Regions from separate parts of the Shewanella sp. SM73 genome, predicted to be linked through region 2. Evidence: predicted binding sites of a transcription regulator. Region 2 holds the regulator's gene; each other region holds the start of a gene.
The links. Region 2 encodes sigma-54, which starts transcription at its own class of promoters, with help from an activator protein. Its sites were predicted from a motif close to GTTGGCACGNNNNTNGNNT; they were not measured.
Positions count from the first base shown of each region.

Region 1: a site for sigma-54 is predicted at 2,218-2,236, ahead of norV (anaerobic nitric oxide reductase flavorubredoxin). Genes of this name have one in related genera too.
Region 3: a site for sigma-54 is predicted at 2,878-2,896, ahead of L5M51_RS05455 (YccF domain-containing protein). Genes of this name have one in related genera too.
Region 4: a site for sigma-54 is predicted at 4,309-4,327, ahead of L5M51_RS08095 (DUF3192 domain-containing protein). Genes of this name have one in related genera too.

Region 1 is NZ_JAKKRY010000005.1:136,074-141,800, reverse strand. Features, by position in the region: gene norW (NADH:flavorubredoxin reductase NorW) at 1-628, opposite strand, end outside; gene norV (anaerobic nitric oxide reductase flavorubredoxin) at 621-2,150, opposite strand; gene norR (nitric oxide reductase transcriptional regulator NorR) at 2,377-3,984, shown strand; gene L5M51_RS09365 (TMEM165/GDT1 family protein) at 4,035-4,589, opposite strand; cyclic di-GMP riboswitch class I at 5,000-5,099, shown strand; gene gbpA (N-acetylglucosamine-binding protein GbpA) at 5,223-5,727, shown strand, end outside.
Region 2 is NZ_JAKKRY010000020.1:14,005-19,731, reverse strand. Features, by position in the region: gene L5M51_RS20525 (KpsF/GutQ family sugar-phosphate isomerase) at 1-147, shown strand, start outside; gene kdsC (3-deoxy-manno-octulosonate-8-phosphatase KdsC) at 147-698, shown strand; gene lptC (LPS export ABC transporter periplasmic protein LptC) at 695-1,255, shown strand; gene lptA (lipopolysaccharide transport periplasmic protein LptA) at 1,242-1,796, shown strand; gene lptB (LPS export ABC transporter ATP-binding protein) at 1,793-2,524, shown strand; gene L5M51_RS20500 (RNA polymerase factor sigma-54) at 2,632-4,110, shown strand; gene hpf (ribosome hibernation promoting factor) at 4,139-4,426, shown strand; gene ptsN (PTS IIA-like nitrogen regulatory protein PtsN) at 4,429-4,872, shown strand; gene rapZ (RNase adapter RapZ) at 4,869-5,723, shown strand; gene L5M51_RS20480 (HPr family phosphocarrier protein) at 5,710-5,727, shown strand, end outside.
Region 3 is NZ_JAKKRY010000003.1:22,279-28,005, reverse strand. Features, by position in the region: gene prs (ribose-phosphate diphosphokinase) at 1-519, opposite strand, end outside; gene L5M51_RS05465 (NUDIX hydrolase) at 877-1,590, opposite strand; gene L5M51_RS05460 (pyridoxal-phosphate dependent enzyme) at 1,693-2,700, opposite strand; gene L5M51_RS05455 (YccF domain-containing protein) at 2,968-3,375, shown strand; gene L5M51_RS05450 (alpha/beta fold hydrolase) at 3,411-4,301, opposite strand; gene L5M51_RS05445 (M14 family zinc carboxypeptidase) at 4,298-5,338, opposite strand; gene L5M51_RS05440 (substrate-binding periplasmic protein) at 5,504-5,727, opposite strand, start outside.
Region 4 is NZ_JAKKRY010000004.1:187,649-193,375, reverse strand. Features, by position in the region: gene L5M51_RS08125 (alkyl/aryl-sulfatase) at 1-253, opposite strand, end outside; gene L5M51_RS08120 (LysR family transcriptional regulator) at 377-1,318, shown strand; gene queF (NADPH-dependent 7-cyano-7-deazaguanine reductase QueF) at 1,401-2,258, opposite strand; gene syd (SecY-interacting protein) at 2,318-2,968, shown strand; gene L5M51_RS08105 (Zn-ribbon-containing protein) at 3,064-3,837, opposite strand; gene L5M51_RS08100 (ELKS/Rab6-interacting/CAST family protein) at 3,837-4,220, opposite strand; gene L5M51_RS08095 (DUF3192 domain-containing protein) at 4,385-4,792, shown strand; gene L5M51_RS08090 (DUF2789 domain-containing protein) at 4,804-5,037, opposite strand; gene L5M51_RS08085 (GNAT family N-acetyltransferase) at 5,187-5,727, shown strand, end outside.

The DNA.
Region 1 (5,727 bases), on a different contig from region 2:
TGACTCGGGTTTGCAATTGCACTGTGACGTTATACTGCTTTAGTACAGCGGTCAGTTTGTGGCTTAACATTTCGGGTAGCATATTCGGCATTAAGCTCGCTTGTGGATCGACCAAAAACACTTGCTTACCTGCAGTTGCTAAGTCCATTGCCAGTTCAACTCCGACCAAACCAGCACCGATAACCAGTACTCTCCTCGCGCCATGGATGTCTGCTTCGCAGGCCTGATACTCCATTAAGCTGTTAACTGTGTGGATGATATCGACGCCATCCCCCTCTATAGGTGGAATAAAGGGTCGTGCACCCGTGGCAAGCACTAATTTTTTGTACGCAATTTCGCGTCCTTGATGGCAACAGACTACCTGACGAACTTTATCTATTTTTATGACTTCACAGTGATTTATTACATCAATTTGTTGCTCATGTGCAAATTCAGTCGCGGTCAATTTTATGAGGTCTGACGCCATTTTTTTAAGGCTAAACACATGGCTTAAATCTGGTTTATGGTATTCGTCACCAGAGTCGGCTGTGATAACTGTAATCGGTTGTTCGCGGTTTAAACGTCGCAGTGTTTTGACTAGCTGATATGCCGCGAATCCACTGCCGATAATGACGATTGGCTTAGACATTAGTCACCTCATTTTTTATGACAGCGAAAACGCTTTTACCTAGGCCACATTCGGGACAGAGGAAGTCTTCGGCCACTTGAGTCCAAGGTGTGCCAGCAATGACATCTTGATTAGGTTCTCCTTTTTCAGGGTCGTAAACCCATTGGCAAACGGTGCAAATCATTGATTGTGTATCATTTAATTCGCACGCTTTTGTTGCAATCGGTGCCGTCACAGGGACGTTATTAGTAGCAGTATTTTCAGCTATTTGACTGGCTGTGGTGGCTTGGTTAGGTTTTGACATGACTTGATTAATGATAGAGCGACTATTCGCGCTATCGAGGGGACGCAATGCCCATTCTCGCGCGATTCGCTGGCCGTGCTGACGGCATTCTTGCATCGCATCTCGATCGGGACGCCATTTGACTTTTAATCCCACCGAGGTTTCAAAACCAGCATCCATCAAACGAGTGTGAATTCTATCGACTGCGCCGCCATTCCAGCCATAACTACCAAAAGCTGCCGCCTTTTTATTGCGAAAACGCAGGCCCGTGATTTCTTCAAGCATGGCGGCAATTTTAGGCATCATCACATTATTCATGGTGGATGAGCCGACTAAAATACCTTTTGACCTAAATGCCTGTGCAAGGATTTCGTTTTTATCATGACGTGCGACGTTATACACTTTTACCGCTACATTGGGGTCAACATCATGGATACCTTGAGCAATACCGTCGGCCATCATGCGAGTATTATTGGACATAGAGTCGTAGAAAATCGTGATGCGGTCTTCTTGATAAGCGTCGGCCCAAGCTAAATATTGGTGAATAATTTGGGCTGGATTATCACGCCACACAATGCCATGTGAAGTTGCGATCATATCTACAGGTAAATTAAAGCTTAATACTTCGTGAATTTTAGCCGTCACTAGGCTGCTAAAGGGCGTTAAAATGTTTGAGTAGTACCGTAGGCATTGTTCCATTAATTCATTTTGATCAACCTCATCATTGAATAAATGTTCGTCGCAATAGTGTTGGCCAAAGGCATCGTTACTGAATAAAACCGCATCTTCGGTGAGGTATGTCATCATGCTATCTGGCCAATGCAACATAGGTGCTTCGATAAATATCAGTTGCTTACCATTGCCTATCGCTAAACTATCCCCTGTCTTTACGGTAATGAAATTCCATTCTGGGTGGTGGTGATGTCCTACAATGGAGTCGACCGCATTTTCACTGCAGTAAATTGGAGTGTTAGGAATTTTGGCCATTAATGCAGTCAGGGCGCCTGAGTGGTCTTCCTCTGCATGGTTCATCACAATATAGTCTATGTCGGTTAAATTAATTTCAGCTTCAAGATTTTGTAAGAATTGCTGGCTAAAACGATGATCAACTGTATCAATTAACACGGTTTTTTCTTCACGGATAAGGTAGCTATTGTAGCTTGTGCCTTTAGTTATTTTGTACTCAGTACCATGAAAATCTTGCACTTCCCAATCGCGTTGACCCACCCAGTGGATATTGTTTTTTACATGAATAGTCATAAATACACCTGTGATAATTAATAATGAATGCGCTACGTAAATCTTGCTTATTTAGTTAAATCTCTTATTGCACTCACTATGCCAACATTGTAAGGCGTTGATTTTTATTGGTATTAACGTATTTCAACATTTGAAATCACTTGGTGGTGTCATAATGACAATTTGATATTGGTCAAATTGACATTACACTGTTGTCAATATGACTTTATTTGACTGTGGATGTGCTATGAGTGCCCATGCTGATTTAACTCAGTTAGCCTTAGATTTAACTGTCGGCGTGTCGACGCAAGACAGATTTGAGCGTTTGTTGGCAGTGGTCAGGCGGCGTGTCAATTGTGATGCTGCGGCATTATTGGCATTTCGGGAGCAGCAATTTGTCCCCTTGGCGATAGATGGGCTCTTTGCCGAAGTGTTAGGGCGGCGCTTTCAAATTAGTGAGCATCCGAGATTAGAGGCTATCGCCCGTGCTGGCGATGTGGTTCGTTTCCCTGCCGACAGTGAACTTCCCGATCCGTATGATGGTTTAATTCCACATCATAGTGCGAACTTACATGTACATGCTTGCATTGGTTTACCACTAATCGCGAACGATCGCTTAATTGGGGCGCTCACCATTGATGGTTTCAACCCTCATCAGTTTGATGGTTTTAGTGATAGCGAGTTGCGTGTGATCAGCGCACTGGCCGCAGCCAGTCTTAATACTGCGTTATTGATGCAACAGCTAGAATCCCAAGTTGTTGAAGTTTCCAATGGAACTGAGGTGCTCAATCGTCCTGCTAGTCAGCAGGAGATCATAGGGCAATCCACACAGATCCAATCGCTAAAGCAGCAGATAAGTGCCGTGGCAGGCACTGATTTATCGGTATTAATTACCGGCGAAACTGGCGTGGGTAAGGAGTTAGTGGCCGCGGCGATACATAATCAATCGACCAGAGCCGATAAATCACTTATCTATTTGAACTGCGCTGCATTGCCTGAGTCCGTCGCCGAAAGCGAGTTATTTGGGCATGTAAAAGGGGCATTTACGGGGGCAATCAGTCATAGGCAAGGCAAGTTTGAACTCGCTGACAAGGGGACCTTGTTTTTAGATGAAATCGGGGAGCTTCCCTTGGGGCTGCAAGCTAAGTTATTGAGGGTTTTACAATACGGTGAATTACAGCGAGTGGGCAGTGATAAGAGCCTAAAAGTTAATACTCGGATTATTGCTGCCACTAATCGAATTTTGCACCAAGAGGCAACGGAAGGGCGCTTTCGTTTCGATCTTTACCATAGGTTGAGCGTATTTCCTATCCACGTAGCACCATTAAGAGAGCGTGGGCAAGATATTGTCATGCTGACAGGTTTTTTTCTTGAACGTTGTAAAGCGAAGTTAGGACTCACCCATATCAATATCACACCCGCAGCGCAGCAGTTATTAGAGCAATACACATGGCCGGGTAATGTGCGTGAGCTAGAGCATGCGATACACAGGGCTGCGGTGTTGGCGAAAGCCGAGCTAAAAACGGCTTATATCAGCTTAAGTGATAAACATTTTCAGCTCGATTCTTTGATGAATCAAGCACACAGAACAGTCGACGAAGATAGACCATCAGATGCCGCAACGCCAGCCAGTGAATTAGCATTTAGGTCTGAGTCGGCCTGTCGTGAGGGACAGTCGCAAGATAATTCTAGTGTTATGCTGGGGCTTAAGGCTGCGACTGAGAGATATCAGCGTCAACTTATTCGTCAAGTTTTAGCCGCGAATCAACAAAATTGGGCTGCGTGTGCAAGAATATTGCAAATCGATACAGGTAATTTGCACCGACTTGCAAAACGGTTAGGTTTAAAAGAATAAAATATTGCGTGAAGAGATTTTATTCTGCAGCAAAACCCCTGCCTCGATTCTTAGAAGAACAGTGTTGCTACGCCTAAGAGTGCGAACAATACGGCGCAGCCACGGTGTATCCACAACATAGGCAATTTTTCGGCGCTGAAGTGGCCTGCGATCACTACGGGTACGTTAGCAAGCAGCATGCCTAAGGTTGTGCCTGCAACCACCATAGTTAATGAATCGTATTTTGCGGCTAATACCACAGTTGCGATTTGTGTTTTATCCCCCATTTCGGCGATAAAAAACAGAATAAAGGTGGCGAGAAAGGGGCCCATTTTATAGAAACGGCTCTCTTCTGCATCGACTTTATCGGGGATTAACACCCAAAGAGCGATCGCAAAGAATGACGCAGCCACTAAATAACGTGCAAGATCTGGGCTTACCCAGTTAATGGCCCATTGACCAATCCAAGCGGCGGCAAAATGGTTAAATAATGTCGACAGCAAAATACCTAAAATAATGGCGGTTTTATTTTTAAATCTTGCGGCGAGGATTAGTGCAAGCAATTGAGTTTTATCACCAATTTCGGCGATAGCAACCGTAAAGGTTGAGGCAAGTAGGACTTCCAAGTGTGATCCTTTAGGGGTGGTTATGACATAAGCACAATAAACCGTCCACCCCTAGGTGCGGTCATTGTGCTCAGGTCTTGCTGGGCAAATCTATGATTTGCTGTGAACACCATGGCATGTTGCCAAGTATGTTGATGTTCACCCTAGATGACGATGGCTCGAAATCCAGTTAGCTACTCCCCCGAAGCGAGGTGGGCATTATACCTAGGTAAGATTTAGTTTCAAGCACGAGTTTATAACAGTAGGTGCTGATAAATGTTTGACAGGTGTCAGAAAAATACCGATTCACATTCTGTAACTTAATGAATATAAATGAATTATTTTTTGACAACGTTGTCTTTTGTTGCTAATTTAGCCAAGTCATTTCTACTTGGTTACATACTGTTAACTCGTAGTGACTCAATGATAACGACTGTATTTGGCAAACTAATTGAAAAGTTAGGACGCAAAGCTTCCGGTCTAAGGTTGTAAATGGATTTTTTAGTGAACTAAGATAGCGGAGTTGCCGCAGAATTCGATTTCTGTGAAAGATAAACGACTGCTGTTTAATGCTGTTGTTTGCCCAAATACCACTTTTATATCTAAGCCTATCATTATGTTTAGGATGATAGGCAATCAATGGAGTGCATTAAAGTGGCAAATCCTACTGTTTTTTCCCCTATTTCTAAATTGAGTTTATTGGCCGCGGCAGTAATGGCGACGAATGCGTTTGTGAGTATCTCTGCGCAGGCGCACGGTTATGTTGTGGCACCTGAATCGCGTTCATATGCCTGTAAAACAGGTAAAAATGCCAATTGTGGCGCGGTGCAATGGGAGCCGCAAAGTGTTGAGGGGCCATCGGGTTTTCCTGAATCAGGTCCTGCTGATGGCAAACTGGCGAGTGCTGGCAATGGTGCTTTTTCACCTTTGGATGAACAAAGTCCGAGCCGTTGGGCAAAGACGGATATTAAAGCGGGCTGGAATAAGTTCAGTTGGCAGTTCACAGCAAATCATGTCACCCGTAATTGGCGTTACTATTTAACTCGCCAAGATTGGAACCCAAACCAAGCTTTGAGCCGAGCGAGCTTTGACTTAGCCCCCTTTTGCGTAGTTGATGGTGGTATGGAACAGCCGCCTAAGTTAGTGACCCATGACTGCT
Region 2 (5,727 bases):
GTCACGATCACGGATAATGTATTGGCCGCCCAAGCGCTGCAAGTGATGGACTCAAAAAACATCAACGGATTAATTGTTATCGATAAAGATCGCCATCCTATCGGCGCTCTTAACATGCTAGACATGGTTAAAGCAGGAGTCATTTAATGCCACAGCAAGGATTTTACGGCCCAATCAGTGATGATGTGTGGCAACGCGCGCAAAAGATTAAACTGTTGATTTGTGACGTCGATGGGGTGTTTTCCGACGGCCATATTTACTTGAGCAATAGCGGCGAAGAGCTCAAAGCCTTCCATACCCGTGACGGTTATGGCGTGCGCTCACTCCTCACCAGCGGTTTCAACCTCGCCGTGATCACAGGACGTCAATCCAAAATCGTTGAAAACCGTATGACAGCCCTTGGTGTTACCCATATTTACCAAGGCGTAGACAATAAGTTCGAGCCCTATGAAGCATTGCTCGCACTTTATGGTGTCACCCCAGAAGAAGTGGCTTATATCGGTGATGATATTGTCGATCTCCCCGTGATGAATGTCGTCGGTTTAGCGGTCAGTGTTGCTGACGGCCACCCCTATGTACGCCAACACGCCCATTTTGTGACTACGCTCAATGGTGGCCACGGTGCACTGCGTGAACTCACAGATCTGTTACTCCTAAGTCAAAATAAATTCACTTCGGCCCATGGAATGAGTATATGAGTCGTGTGACACTCGCAATTATCGCTTTTTTTGGAACTGCACTAGCGCTTTACTGGCAGGTCCAGAACAAACACAGCGGTGATTCCGATAACAGAGTAAAAGATCAAAATACCCCAGATTTCATCGTTGAAGATCTGCGCAGTGTTGAGTTCAATGAGCAAGGACTAGTGAATAGCCGTGTGACGGCGAAACACATGGAACATTATGATTCAACGAATCAAACTTTCTTTACTCAACCTGTTTATCTTGTTTATCCAGACCAAGGTAAAGCACAATGGCAGCTCAGGGCAGATCAGGGCAAGCTAAACAAGGAAACTGGCAAGGTTGTATTAGAAAATAATGTTATTATCGATGCCATTAGCCCAGAAGAACCGATTCAGACCTTGTCCACCAGTTATCTGGAACTCGATCTCAACACTATGATAATGACCTCTGACCGTACCATTTACGTCACAGGGAAAGATTTTAATATTCAAGGCCAAGGCCTTTATGCCGACCTCAACGCGCAAGAAGTGCAATTGACCAGTCAGGTAGTAGGAACATATGAAGCAAAATAACGTATTACTTGCCAGCCTAATGCTAATTATGAGCATGAGTGCTTTCGCGAAAGTCGGCGACTTAAAGCAAGAAGTCAAAATTAAAGCTGTGAGCCAAACTGCGGATATCAAAAACAACCAGATCATCTTCTTTGGTCCGGTGGAAGTTACCCAAGGCTCAATAAAAATCCAAGCAAATGAACTGCGTGCATTTTCCGCTGAAGGTGAAAATAGCAAAACTTTGGTCGCCACAGGCAACCCTGCTACGTATAGCCAGATATTAGACGATGGCCGTCCTGCATCGGCTAGCGCGAAAGAAATTCGTTACGATATGGCAAGCCGCACCTTAACGCTGAAAGGTATGGCGTCATTAGATCAAGCGGGTAGCCAAGTTACAGGCAATTTAATCCGCTATAACATGATTCAACAGAAATTGATGGCCGAGAGTACTGGCAGTGGTGACGATCGCGTGATCACTATTATTCAGCCTGAAAACTATCAAGATGATGCTAAATCAGACGCTCCGGCGGATAAACCTGTAAAAAAGCAGGACTCTAAATGACCCAAATCACCTTAAGAGCACAAAATCTGGCGAAAAGTTACAAGAGTCGCCAAGTGGTTAAAGACGTCAGTCTGACGGTAAAAACCGGTCAAGTCGTTGGCCTACTCGGTCCAAACGGTGCAGGTAAAACCACGACCTTTTACATGGTTGTCGGGCTAGTGAAGAGCGATAAGGGACATATCTTTATCGACGATGATGATTTAACCGCAGATCCTATGCATCTGCGTGCCCGCAAAGGCATAGGTTACTTACCGCAGGAAGCCAGTATCTTTCGTAAGCTAACTGTTCATGACAACATCATGGCCGTACTGCAAACTCGTAAAGAACTTAAAAACGAAGAACGAGAAGAAGAACTAGAACATCTGCTCGAAGAGTTTCATATCACCCACATCCGTGACAGCCAAGGCATGTCATTGTCGGGTGGCGAACGTCGTCGCGTCGAAATTGCGCGGGCTTTAGCCGCTAATCCTAAGTTCATTTTGCTCGATGAACCGTTTGCCGGCGTCGATCCTATTTCGGTTATCGACATCAAGAAGATTATCGAACAACTCAAAAGTCGCGGCCTTGGCGTACTGATCACAGACCATAATGTCCGCGAGACATTAGATGTATGTGAACATGCTTATATTGTGAGTCACGGAAACCTGATTGCCGAAGGAACTCCAGCAGAGATCTTAGACAATCAGCAAGTTAGGGCTGTGTACTTAGGTGAACAATTCAGGCTATAGTTAATCGAGCGAAGCCAATGGAGGCAATTTATACCGCCATTGGGCTTCACTCAAGATAATAATAAGCGACCTCATCCAACAATAATAACGTAGGGATCAGCGGTAACATGAAAGCGTCACTCCAGCTCAAACTGGGTCAACAGTTAACCATGACGCCACAACTACAACAGGCTATACGTCTGTTGCAACTGTCGTCATTAGAACTGCAGCAAGAGATCCAGCAAGCATTAGATTCTAATCCCCTTCTCGAGCTGGAAGAGGATCAATTCGACGCCACTAAAAACCCTGTAAACCAAACGCTATCCGATACGGATTTCAGTGAATCTAGCACTCTGCCACCAGAAAAAGACAGCTCCACCATAGACACGGCAGAGTCGCTAACCAAAGAATCCATGCCCGATGAGCTCCCCATGGACACCACATGGGATGAAGTGTTTACCGCCTCCCCAAACTCAGGCCCCGGCGGTAGTCGTGAAGACGATATGCCCTTCCAAGGCGAGACCAGTGAAGGGTTGTACGAACACTTAGAATGGCAAAAAAACCTCACGCCGTTTTCTGAAACCGATTTAGCCATTGCCACCGCCATTATTGATGCCATCGACGATCAGGGCTATCTCACCCAAAGCACTGAAGAAATTCTCGAAGCCATGGGCAATCCTGAAGTTGAGCTTGACGAAGTCGAAGCCGTACTCAAGCGTATTCAGCATTTTGATCCCATAGGCGTTGCCGCCCGCGATTTAAGTGAATGCCTGCTGATCCAACTGTCGCATTTCGCCGCTGATACTCCCAACCTAGAAAACGCCCGTATGCTGATCAAAGATCATTTAGATCTGATCGCCGCCCGAGACTTTAGGTTATTGATGCGTAAGACTAAATTAAAAGAAGATGAATTAAGGGATGGTATAGCACTTATCCAAACCCTCAATCCTCGCCCAGGTTTGTTGATCACGCCCAATAATGACGAATACGTTATCCCAGATGTGTCTGTGTCGAAGAAAAATGGCCGCTGGGTTGTTGAGCTTAATCCTGACTGCATGCCCAAAATCAATGTAAATCAACATTATGCTTCTATGGCACGCAGTACCAAAAACCAAGCCGATAGCCAATTTATTCGCGGCCATCTGCAAGAGGCTAAATGGTTTATTAAGAGCCTAGAAAGCCGTAACGATACTTTGCTTAAAGTTGCTAATTGCATAGTGCAATATCAGCAAGGTTTCTTTGAGTACGGTGAAGAAGCCATGAAGCCTATGGTGCTTAACGATATTGCCGAAGCGGTAGAAATGCATGAGTCCACCATCTCACGGGTCACAACTCAAAAATACATGCATACCCCTAAGGGACTTTTTGAACTAAAATACTTCTTCTCTAGCCACGTCGGTACTGACGATGGTGGTGAGTGCTCATCCACAGCAATCAGAGCCTTTATAAAGAAACTGGTGGCAGCGGAAAACCAGAAAAAACCATTAAGCGATAGTAAGATGGCACAACTTCTGGCAGAACAAGGGATCAACGTAGCCCGCAGAACCATTGCGAAGTACCGAGAGGCTATGCTTATTCCACCTTCTAATCAGCGTAAAAGTTTATAACCTACAGTGGATATCGGAGGACGTTTCTATGCAAATAAACCTAAGTGGACACCATGTCGAAATTACCGAATCGTTACGTGCATATGTAGAAGAAAAGTTTTCAAAACTTGAACGCCATTTCGAACAGATCAATAATGTGCACGTTGTGCTCAATGTTGAGAAAATGCAACAGATTGCCGAAGCGAGAATAAACCTCATAGGTGGTGAAGTTTTTGCTACTTCAGAGCATGCTGACATGTATGCCGCTATAGACGCCCTGATTGACAAGCTTGACCGTCAGGTTATTAAACACAAAGAGAAGTTAACAAAACACTAATAATGGAACTTTGTACCATACTGCGGCCGGAGTGCACTACCTGCGCCACTCCGGGCAGCAAGAAAAAGGTACTGGAACTCATCAGCGACTTAGTCGCTGCCCAGTACCCGACCCTCTCATCTCAAGAGATATTCGAAAGCCTAGTGGCGCGCGAAAAGATGGGGAGCACAGGTATAGGTAACGGCATCGCCATTCCACATGGTCGACTAGCCGATATAGATCAGCCCATTGCCATACTAATTAAGTGTGAAGAGCCGATAGCATTTGATGCTATCGATAAGCAACCTGTTGATATTTTATTTGCACTACTGGTGCCTGCAGACCAATGTCAGCAGCACTTAAGTACCTTGTCTTGCATGGCCGAAAAGCTGAGCGACAAGCAAATATTAAAGCAATTACGCAAGACGCATGATGAAACGGAACTCTATCAGGTAATCACTGGATGAAACTGGTCATAGTGTCGGGCCGCTCAGGCTCAGGCAAATCTGTCGCCCTTAGGGTACTCGAAGATCTCGGCTATTATTGTGTCGATAACCTTCCCTTGCCATTGATTGGCAGTTTGCTTGAGCAACTCAAAGGCAGTAACGATCTCGTCGCCATCAGTGTCGACGTGCGTAACATGCCTGAGCAGGATAAGGTCTTAGTAAAACAACTCGCTAGCCTACCTCCAGATACTGAGTTAACGAGCTTCTTCCTTAACTCCAGCGATAAAATTCTGCTCAAGCGTTACAGCGAAACCCGCCGTTTGCATCCTTTGTCGAAGAGCCGAGTGTCTTTGCAAGAAGCGATAAAGCTGGAGGGGAAACTGCTCGAGCCTATGTCAAAACTGGTCGATCACTACATAGATACGTCGAATCTGAATATCTATGATTTAAGCGACCAAGTCAGACAAATTCTCCTTGGTAGTGTCGATAAAGAACTCGTGATCAACTTCGAGTCCTTTGGCTTTAAGCACGGAATGCCCACCGAAGCAGACTTTATGTTCGATGTACGCTTTCTGCCCAATCCCCACTGGGAGTTGGCGCTGCGGCCATTGACTGGCTTGGATGAACCCGTAGCTGAGTTCTTAAATCGCCAACCACTGGTCAATAAGTTCATCTGGCAAATCGAAAATTTACTGGAGACTTGGCTGCCGCACCTCGAGCGTAACAATCGCAGTTATTTAACTGTGGCCATTGGCTGCACAGGTGGACAGCACAGATCGGTTTACGTCGCAGAGCAATTGGCCAAACGCTTTAGTAACGGTAAACATAAAGTGTATGCCCGTCATCGAGAGCTCAATAATGCCAAAGCTTGAACGT
Region 3 (5,727 bases), on a different contig from region 2:
ATCGGGCGAGACTAACACTAGCTCACCCGATAATTGGGCAGTGATAGCGGCGACAAAGCTGTGATTGTCTATAACCTGAACTCGGTCTAACAATGCGGCGGTGACATCGCTGTGAGGGTCAAAAACGGTGACCGAAGCATATTGCTGCTGATTAATTAGGCTAGCATAGACTTTTACCGACAAGGCCTCACCGGCATTACACACCCTATCTTGGCGAGCGCCCGGCATATAAGGCAGTAACAGCTCAATTTGCTCTGCACCACTACGACGCAATGCATCAGTTAACAACAAGAGCTGCATGATGGAATGATCGCCACGATAACCGAAGAAAACTGTGACGCGTTTCGCTGGAGGAACCAGTAGTTGAACATGGTTTTCCCCCGCACCAAATTGAAATAAACGGTAGTGAGTCTCATCGCTAGCTGCGGGTAACCGATAAAAATCGGCTTGCGAACGTTGAGCGTGAGAAGCATCTTGAGACGTTTGAATACGTTGAGACGCTTGAATACGTTGAGACATAGTAACCTCCTGTCTGTGGCAAGATTGCCGAAATTGACGGCGCCCTTGTTGTCTACATGAACAATAGTGTCTTAAAGACATTATTGTGTAAAGTTGATTTTTAGACTATTTCAAACGGAGCAACCTGAAATGTTATGCTTAAATGGCATATAGTGTCTTTTAGACACTATTAGTGGGAAAGACAACTAAGAAGCTACAATATGGGTATCAAGTGATACAAGAACCGGAGACATTAAGGCAAAATCAGTAATTAAACAGCCTTTACTGATTCAAAGTCACCATGAATAAGGCATAAGCAGTCGCCGTTACTCATATTGAGCAAGGCGAATATCTTGCTTAAATCCATATTCACTGTGATCAACATTCTAAATTTCTTAAGAAGCGATACGATGCGGTATTGGGTTTCAAGCGGTATAAATTAGCAGGACGACCACGTTCGGTGCGCTTTAATCCCGTATCGATCAATAAATCAGCCTGTTCAACCCGCCGACGAAAAGATTTACCTTGGATAGGCTTGCCCAGTAAAACCTCATGTACATGCTGCAATTCTGGCAAGGTAAAAGGTTCAGACAGTGCAAATCCTGGCACTAAAGAATATAAGGCTTTTTGTGTTAAGCGTTCCCGCGCTTGCTCGATTAACTGCAAATGATCAAACGCCAAGGGCATCTGCAACACATCCGCTAATGGCCACCACTTAACATCACTCACTGAATCAATCTGAATTTGGCAAGCTTGATAACTCATCAAGGCGGTATAACACACAGTCACCGACCAGCCTCTGACATCGCGACGACTATTACCCACAGTGCAAAGCTGCTCAATATAAGGTGGCACTACTGCGGTTTTCTCATGCAGTTTACGTAATACAGTTTGCTCAAGGGATTGATCGCAATTTTCATCGATAAACCCTCCAGGTAATCCCCATAAACCTAAAAATGGATGATTTGAGCGTTGTACTAAGAGTACTTTAAGTTGCTGATCGTGATAGGTAAACAATACGGCATCCACTGTCAGTAGCTGAGCCTTAAAAACCTTAGGATTGTAATTGGCGAGATATTCCGCTTCAGTCATTGATATTCCCCATCGTTCCAAATCATCAGCTTAACTTAGCATTACACAGCTTCAAACATATTATGTCTTAGTGTCACTAAGTCAATGATCTGAGGCACAGGATTAGCCACTTTGGCCAAATTTACGCTGATAACGCGGCAACATGGTCTCGTTCCCCAATAATCCGCCTTGATGCAAATACATCACATGACCTGGTTCACTACGTTGTAAATAATCTTCAAGCACAATAAAACCTAAGGGATCGTAGAGTAATTCAAACTGCACGCCTGAGGCGCAGACCCGCTGCCACATGGCATAAAATTCGGGGTAAAGTTTACCAAAATGATATTTCTTGCCGACATTAACAATCTGTGGATGCTCACTGGTATTGGAATTAAGTAAGGAAAATTGCAAGCGCAAATAATCATCGCCACCGACAACAGCACAAGTCACGACGCGAATATCCGTTTGCTGACGGATAAAATACTGATTTAAAAATAACGCAGTCGTTCCCGTCCCCGATGGTAAAAACACCGTTAAATCAACCAATCCATTCGCATTCGCAAACAGTACTATCTCTTGCGCCAATCTATTAACCCCGTATTCGGCGTAAGCACAGCGACCACCCTCTGGGATAAAAAGCGCCGTCGGCTCATTCACGAGTACTTGAGCCTCGATATAATCTGGGCAACTCAGTCGCACATCGCCCACTTGCGCAGTAGGGTCAGGCCTAGCATTAAGATTTGACAAAACGTGAGGCTCAGATTGCGACTGAGTGCACGCCTGCTTTTGTGCTATTAACACACTTAAATCGATAATATTAGCGCCATTCGCTAAAGCGGCAGCGTAATTGCCCGTAGGATGTTTAACCACTTGACTGGCAATATGATCTACATAAAAATCACATTGCCAGCCTTTCATCTTCGCTAATGTTGACAATGAATACAGTGAGTTAGCCAATGGCGAGCCGTGACCTATCACCTTGCTGATGCCTGCAAATTCATGATCTAAAAAATAGCCGAATTTGCGAGCTTTATTGCCACTAAACGCCGGATGCAGTAAATCATCACGTTTTAGGAATATGTCTCTGCCAGCAAAGGCAAATGTATCGACAGGGGAATTTGCAAACATCAAGCTACTCAAACGATTAAATTCTCTGGTTTTTAAGCCAGTTAAGGGAAGGCTAGTGTAACTCCGACCTTCCTGTTACGCCCTTAAGAAATTATCAATTTGGCGAAAAACTAGTGAAAATGACACATGAATCTCGAATGCATAAATTTAAACCATTGATTATTAATAAGTTAAATAGTTGGCATAGTTATCGCTTAGACATTGACATATATTCAATTTATCAAAGCTAACGATAAAGGCTAACAGGGTAAACACAAGGAGTTTTCAATGGCTGTATTACGCTTAATATTCAACATAGCTTGGTTTGTACTCGGCGGATTTGTAATGGGACTCGCTTGGTGGCTCGCAGGTATCCTGTGTTTTATCAGTATCATTGGTATTCCCTTCGGCCGCGCCTGTTTTGTTATCGGCGAAATGACCTTTTGGCCCTTCGGCCAAGAACAAATGAACCGTCGCCACTTAACTGGACGTGAAGACTTAGGCACAGGTGCATTAGGCATGGTAGGAAATATCATTTGGTTCTTACTGTTTGGGATCTGGTTAGCCATAGGGCATTTGGTCCACGCCTTAGCTTGTTTTGTGACGATTATCGGAATTCCCTTTGGGATACAGCATCTTAAGTTGGCTTTACTCAGCCTCACACCGATAGGCCAAACCGTAGTGGCTAAAGCTTAATAAGACAATGCGTTAACTGCGCTATTCACTCTCGATTATTTGGTTTCAAGAGTGGATAGCGCTTTGTCATCCCATACAGCAAATATCGCTTCGTTTAAGGCTATTTCTTCCTCCAATAAATCATTGCAATCATATTGAGTATTGGCAGACTCGCTATCCGCAGAAAACTGCGCTTGCGGCTTAGTCGCCCCCACAATGTCCAACAGATAATGCGCCAGTTTTGCGGGTGCATCTATAGCAGCATCGTGACCACAATACGCGAGTACAATCAAATCGGTGTAAAAATGCCGTGCTAACGCCTTACTCGATGCCATACTCACCAGCGCATCACGGTCACCGCAGAGCACAGTTATCGGTACTTCCACTGTCAATGGACATTGGTATTGAAAAGCCGCCCAAAGTTGTCGCCATACATTGCGTCGACTTGGTGTGGTATCGCGGCGAAACTCACTCCACTTGACAATTAAATCTCGGTCTCGCCGATGACGAAAACTGGTTAAACGCACTATAGTCGACTCGATTGGATGTAAAGCGTTACCCCGAGCACGCATGAAAAAAGCCTTCAATGCATTCAGCGGATTAAATCTTTGATACCAAGACGATAAATTCGCCGCACTGCTGTTTAATACAAAGACATGCCTTATCTGCCAAGGTCGCTGGCATGCCATTTCCAACGCCAACATACCTCCCATAGACAAGCCGAGGAGATAAATAGTCTCCCCTTCCTGTGCCTGCTCATCCAATTGCTGCCACACGGCATGGGCATAATCAGCAATCTTAAGCGGACTTAATTCGTGGGATAGCGTCCCATTGCCCGGAAGATCCGGTGTCAGCACTCGCAATCCCTTTTGTCGCAGACGCTGATCGAAACCATTCCAATGGCGCTGATCACGCATTAATCCTCTTAATAACACCCAAGTGGTCATGACTGAGACTCCCGATACCAATAATGCCGTGCGCACTCTGTCAGCTCAGCCAAACGTTCAGGTGTTAACTGCTCTAACGATTGGGCATAGGCCGCTTCCATCATAAATTGCATGAGTACTGTGTGCCTGCGTAAAATTCTGTGGTGACGATGTGTTTTTTGTGGATTAAAAAATCCAGCAAAATTAAATATTTGTCTAGGATTCTTCTTTATCCATGCCCAAGATCCCATCTCTAATGTCAAAGGTAAAAATGGCACCTGAGCAGAAGGATCTGCCACTTGGTGCTGGCGATAGAGATAATCCCAAATATCACCATGAGTGCGATAAAACTGGCTCTGCGGCGCGAGCCGATAATGGCCGTGATGGGGATAACTCTGTTCAAATAATTGTTTTAGATGAAAAATATAATTGGCATTTTCGAAGGCGGTACGGGTATGGGCGTAGGGGAACCAGATATGATCACTCAAACCAAATCCCGAGTGGGCATCGAGCGAAATCAAACTTGTGCTGCGACTCAACAGTTGTTGTACATAGGCGACTAAGCCCGCCGTTTCCAGCTCCATTCCCCCAATACCGCGATACCAGGGCAGCCGTGACGATATACGCTGTCCTCCCACCATAAAGGACACTTTTTCACGGGATTCTATCGGAGCGTTACGCATCAAATCCACTTGATTACCATTGCCCCGCGTTCCCATGAATAACCCAACAGGATTCACTACAGGTACAAAAGCTAACCGCAGGCCCGTTAGCATCTGTTGTAGGTGTTTATCCCAAACAAGCCGCTGCAATAAACTGTTTAACAATGCCAAAATAACTTGAGATCCAATACGTTCAACCCCATGCACGCCACCCACAAAGAGCACTGTCGAACAAGGCGTATCTGTACCACCTAACTCAACACTGTAAAGGGGGAAATGCTCTTGGCGGAATGGAATGTCGGCAAGGATCTGATAATCCAACTTAAGATGATGAGTATCAATGAGTTGCTGCAGTGTATCTAACTCAAATGGAAGCTCAAAAGGAAGTTTCTTCATGTCACCTTAATCAATAAAATGAGAGAACAACTCATGCCGTTAAAGTGATACTAATAGTGAACAAAGACAAAATGATGACAAACTGCATATCAGAAGTGACTTTACGGGGAAATAGGCGGAAAAATAGCGAGTAAAACAAAGAATAAACTATCCTAAAACCCTACATTAGTCTTCACGATAAAGTAGCTCTCCAATGATGGTTTCTACGTCAACCTGCGCTAAACCTTGGTCAACAATATCTCGCCAACGCCGTCCCTCTTCTGTATTACGAAACGCGATATAGAGCTGCTTATTCGCCAGAATTTGCCGATTGATTTGCAACTTTGTCACCAGCGGCTGTAAGGGCTTTTGCTTGAGTAAATAGTGCAGAACGTTGACATCAATCACCG
Region 4 (5,727 bases), on a different contig from region 2:
AGCTGAAATCGGCACGTAAAATGGCTGCTGTTGGTTCATCTAGTTCAGCAATAAGATTTTTAGAAAACTCTTCAAAGGCTTTTTTATCGGCAAAATTAAGGCTTGCTGCCGTGGCTTTGTTTACCGCAATGGTTTGCTCGGTGGCAGGCTTTCCCTGATAGTGCAGGCTAATATGTTCATGCTCATGTTCAGCGGCCACGGCGCTTAAAGAGAAGCTTGCGATAATACTCATTGTCATCAAAGATTTTTGCATTATTTTACCTACCGAAAAGTGGGATAGTGTCGTTGATGGTTTGAGTATAGCCAGCTTGTGTATTTAGATAACTCGAGTTAGCTTGGGTTGTAATATTCATATAGTGAATGAGTGCACTCCCTTATGCCGACACGAAAGCCATTAGATTTAAATTTATTACGCGTGTTTATGGTGGTTTACCGTACTCGTTCATTCACCCAAGCGGCGCAGGAGTTAGATTTAACTCAGTCATCTGTGAGCAATGCGATAAGCCGGTTTAGGGCTTGGGTCGGGGAGTCGCTGTTTAATCGCGTTGGACGGGGAATTGAGCCTACATCGGTGGCACGGGAGATGTACCGTAAATTTGAGCAGCCCATGGCGGATATTGAAACCGTATTACTGGGGTTTGAGCATTTTGATCCTACCTCGAGCCAGCGGCGCTTTTATGTATATGCTAATGAGTCAGTTATCGAAGCGCTGCAATCAGGCGTGCAGGCTTTGTTACAGAATGCGGATATTGAAGTCATTTTCCGCGAGTCGCCGCCGCAGGAGGATGAGCTATATCGCGATATTTTGCTTGAGCGGGTTGCCGTTGCCATAGACATTAAGCCCGCGCAGCAAAGTTTGCTCTCGAGTAAATTACTCTTCACCGAAACCCTCGTTTGTATCGTCAGTTTGCAGCATCCCCGTATTCAAGGTGTCATTAGCCATGAACAGTATTTTGAGGAGAAACACGTCTTTTTGAATCTAAGGCGTTTTAATTTGACTGCGGGGGATTTGTTTACCGAAGGCGTGTTACCAAGGCGCAAAATGTACAGTGAGCAATCATCTTTATTGAGTATGTTTGCAACTGTCGGCAAAAGTGAGGCGATAGGCATAGCGCCTTTGCGGTACGCCAGTCAGTACGCTGAGATGTTCGGCTTACAGATTTTACCTATGCCCCTGAAAACAAGGCCAATTGATTTGTATATGGTGTGGAGCAGTAAATATACCCAAAACCCGAGCCACCAATGGCTACGGCGTTTATTGCTTAATGCGAGTGCAAACACTGTGAATAAAAAAGCTCTGAATCTAGCGAGCAGCTAGGGCTAGCGATTCAGAGCTTTGTTGCAGTTTTTAAACCTTATTTTCTATCTCAGATTGTTAATCTAATCGCCTAAGAAGGTCATTACTGTCTTGCGAGTCTGTGGCTTTCACCAGGTTGCTCGAAGTCACTGCGATAAGGGTTGATATCTAAACCACCGCGACGCGTGTAGCGGGCGTAAACTGTCAATTTAGTGCAATGGCAAAAACGTTTTAAATCGACGAAAATTCGCTCGACACATTGCTCGTGGAATTCGTTATGTTGGCGGAAAGAAATCAAATAGCGCAGCAGTTTCTCGCGATCGATTTTAGGGCCTTGATAACGGATCATCACGCTGCCCCAATCGGGTTGCGAAGTGATCAAACAGTTGGATTTCAGCAGGTTTGAATTAAGTGTTTCCGCGACCGTTTGCTTATCGTCTGTACTGTTAACTAAGTAATCAGGATTAAAACTATAATCGCTGACTTCAATATCGAGATCGTCAATACAAGTGCCAGGTAACTCAATAATACGCTGAATACCAAAGCTTTTTGGCTCGATAATCTTAACGCTAACATCACCTTGAGCACACTGACTTAAGTCTTGCACTAAGGTTTTTTGCAGTGAATCTAGGCTATCAAACTTGGTTTGATTAAAGCTATTGAGATACAGTTTGAACGATTTCGACTCAATCAGATTCAGGCTTTCATAGCTTAAATGAAATTCAGCTATGGCCACCATAGGCTTACCTTTGGCATTTAACCAAGACAGCTCATAACCCGTCCAGATATCGGCACCATGAAACGGTAACGTCCCAGTGAGTGCAATAGCATTACGGTTTAGTGAGCGTGGAACCCCTTGCAGCAGCGACGCATCATACTCGGCTTGGTAGTCGGTGGCTTTACCTAAAGTCAGGCCAACAAGCGCTTGCGCATCACTATAGGGATCGTGATTCTGTGTCATCAATACTGTTTCCATGTCAAAATAGGCGCACATTATACCTGAAATTGGATTGTGCTTAAGTGTCTTGTCTGCCCGCACTCGATAAATTTTTGCAAAACTATCATCAAGCTTACTTAACGAGTTTAGGTGAACTACCGCGTTATTACCCACAGGGTGAGCCTTCTGTGTGTATTCAAGGCGAATTTCAACCGGATCTTGAACAGGCCGTTTCTTGGCAGCCAGTGAAACGCAAAGTTGAAGGCAGTTTCGCCAATGTAGAGCATGCACTGGAGTTAACTTTATGGCCAGAGATCAATGATTTTTACGGTCATTATTTCTCCGCCCCAGTATTATTTGACTCTAAGTGGGGCACGGGGGAGTTACTGCAAGTCTGGAATGATGACGATTTTAACTGCCTGCAACAAAACTTAATTGGTCATCTGATGATGAAGAAAAAACTGAAGCAGTTACCGACTTGGTTTATCGGTCTGTTAGATGAGGGAGATAAAATGCTCACCATCAATAACAGTGATGGTAGCGTATGGATTGAAATCCCTGGTGAAGTGCAATCTGAGCAATTGTCCTCGAGTTTGACTGCGTTTATCGAAGCATTATCGCCACGGATAGCACCACCCGTTAAACATGAAGAATTACCTATGCCAGCATTAGAACATCCTGGTATTTTCGCCAGTTTTAAACGTATGTGGCAAAACCTTTTCGGTAAACGTTAACTTCTGTGAGCGAAATTTTTATTATCAACCTAAGTATTAACTCAACCTAAGCGTGGCTTATCTTAGGTTGAGTTCTGCAAGGGGATAAACAGATGTTATTGATGATCCCAAGACAGATTCGACACTATGCGGCAAGGCTCGCAGCGAAAATGGAACATATCCAATAAAGGTTCATCGAGTTTCCAATCATGACTGCCACAACGTGGGCAAGGTCGCGTTTTTTCTGTGGCTAAATCTTGGCCGCCAACGCGATATAAGTAGTAATAGGTCGGGATCTGAGTGAGATATTCGATACGACCGCGCAAATCCCAACCTCTGCGAAATAAATCACTGTCAGGACTCGATAATTCCTCTAGCGCGGCAAATTCTGCCTTAGTGGCCGCCGCCATTTGCAGCTCGTCGCAGGCTTGCCATTCGCTCTGCCAACGGATAATACGTTTATGATCGCCATTAAAGGTTGCGGGTATACGGTACAGGGGAATGGGCAATAAATTGTCGCCGCTGCGTAGGGGCGAGCACATATGCACAAAACTGGTGTATAGCAGTTGCCAGCTGGGTGTTTCGGTATTACTTACTTCAGAATTGATATCCTGACCAATAAACTTTTCCCGCGGCGCGAGTAGTTTAGCGTCGGTTAATTCTACTAAGGCTTTTTTGACCCAAGGGCTGTGATATTTGTGCGCTAAACTGCTTTTCTCTGGCATCAATAAACGCACTCTAAACTCACCGTCATTAAAGGCGACCGCAAATTCTCGTCCTAAGATTTGGCCATTAGCTCGATAGGCTTCAAGGAGCTGATTAATGGCCTTCTCGGCGGCAGATATCGTGGTGTCGGCGAAGCATTCGAAGCGCAGTTCAGTAACAAACATTAAGCTGTTTTTCCTTGGATTTCTAATAAGTTGATGCGTTGTTTAAGTTCAAGCAGTTCGTTTTTTAATTGCATTATTTCTGTTTTTTGCTGCTCAGCATGACGTTCAAAATACGCCTGTTGTATCTGCAGGCGCTCGGCGAGCACTGCAAGGGTTAAGGTATCGTTAGTTGCGGGAGTGTCAGTTGTAGGGCTGATAGTTTGCAACTCAGCTAAACGCTCGCGATCCGCCTTAGGCATAGATTTAAATTGCTGTAAGCCTTGGATCAATATAGGTAAAGGTAGGCTACTACCTAAACGGGTTTTAATTAAGGCAAGGCTCGGTACTTTACCGCAGGCTTCGAGCGAACGTGCGGCCGCTAATACTTGGTCAAGGGGACTCATAATTAGCAAAATTCCTTAATTTGTTGAATTGTTTAAACCAATTTTAAAATAATAATTATTTTTTTCATTTAAAAACAGTGTGTTGTCTTGTGGCATTTATTTTGCTTATTGTCCAGCCGAAATACCATTTTTTAAGCTTCAATAATAATTACACAGGATGTCACATGATGAACCATAAATTGAATAACAAACTTATCGCCATCACTTTTTTAGGGCTCGCAAGCTTAGGTCTTAGCGGCTGCGTGGTCAATGTCGGTGATGGAGAATCGGGCTGGGATAGCAGCGAATCTTGGGAGAAAGTGCAGGATAAAAATCGCACTAACTTAACCAAACTGAGCTTAGGCATGCCTAAAGACCAAGTGATGATCTTAATGGGCACCGCTGATTTTAGTGAAGCCTATATTCAACAAAGTGCTCAACAAGGTGAAGCCAATAAAGAAGTCTTAGTGTTGTTTTATCGTACCCAGCGTAATAATGGCGATGGAAAAACCACTAAGGATGAATGCACGCCTATCGTGCTGAGCAACAATGCCTTAGTGGGTTGGGGTGAAACGGCTTACGGTAAAATCTGAACCAACGAGTCTTATCGTTTACGTAGCTGAGTGTCTAATTGCTCAATGGGCTCAGTCCAGAGGGCATCGGCTTCTAAACCTTCAATGATAAAGCTCTTTTGGGCAGGGGTCCAAAAGGGCGCTTGGCTTAAATGGATGTGATGGTCGATATCATGGGTTGCAATAAACTGCGCTATGGCCTCGTCGCTACTGTCTAAACCGAGTTGCTCAAACAAGTGGCTTAAGTCTACTGGAGTTGTATCCATCATTATTTCCTTTTCAGTATAGTGCCTTCGTTTAGAGTAAGCGCCTGATTGAAAAATGCAATCTATGATTAAAATTTGCACTTTTTAGTTTCCTTGGTAGATTAACAGTTACGCATAAAAAGTGTGAGCTAAGTCAAGGAATGCTAACGATGGACAATGAAATTCTGGAGGACTGCCGTGCAGTCTATTTGACAGCGGAAGACTTACGCATTGCCGCTTCTATTCTCTATAACGCTTACCATGATGATCCTTTTTTTGTCGATTCACTCTTTACCTCAGACAAAGCCGCTTATGAGCAAAAATTGCGCGCCGCAATCAGGGAAGAACTCAATACGTTATGGCAACAAAAACAAGCCCTCATTGGTTTATTCGACCATGAAAGACTCTTTGGGTTAGCCTGTGTCGTTACTCAAGAAGTGCCTTTAGGGGAAGGGCGTTATTGGCATTGGCGCTTAAAGATGTTGTTAGGTACAGGTTGGCAATCGACTCAAGCGCTAATGAACAAAGAGTCCAGTATTATTGAACTTTTACCCAGTAAGCACTGCGGTATTTTGCAGTTTATTGCTCTTGCACCAAATGAACAGCACAAAGGACTTGGACATAAGTTAGTACAAGCTGTGGTGAGTTGGTGTGATGAGCAGCCTGATTTGGATGGCATTGGTGTGTTTATCGCTCAGGAGAACCACTTGC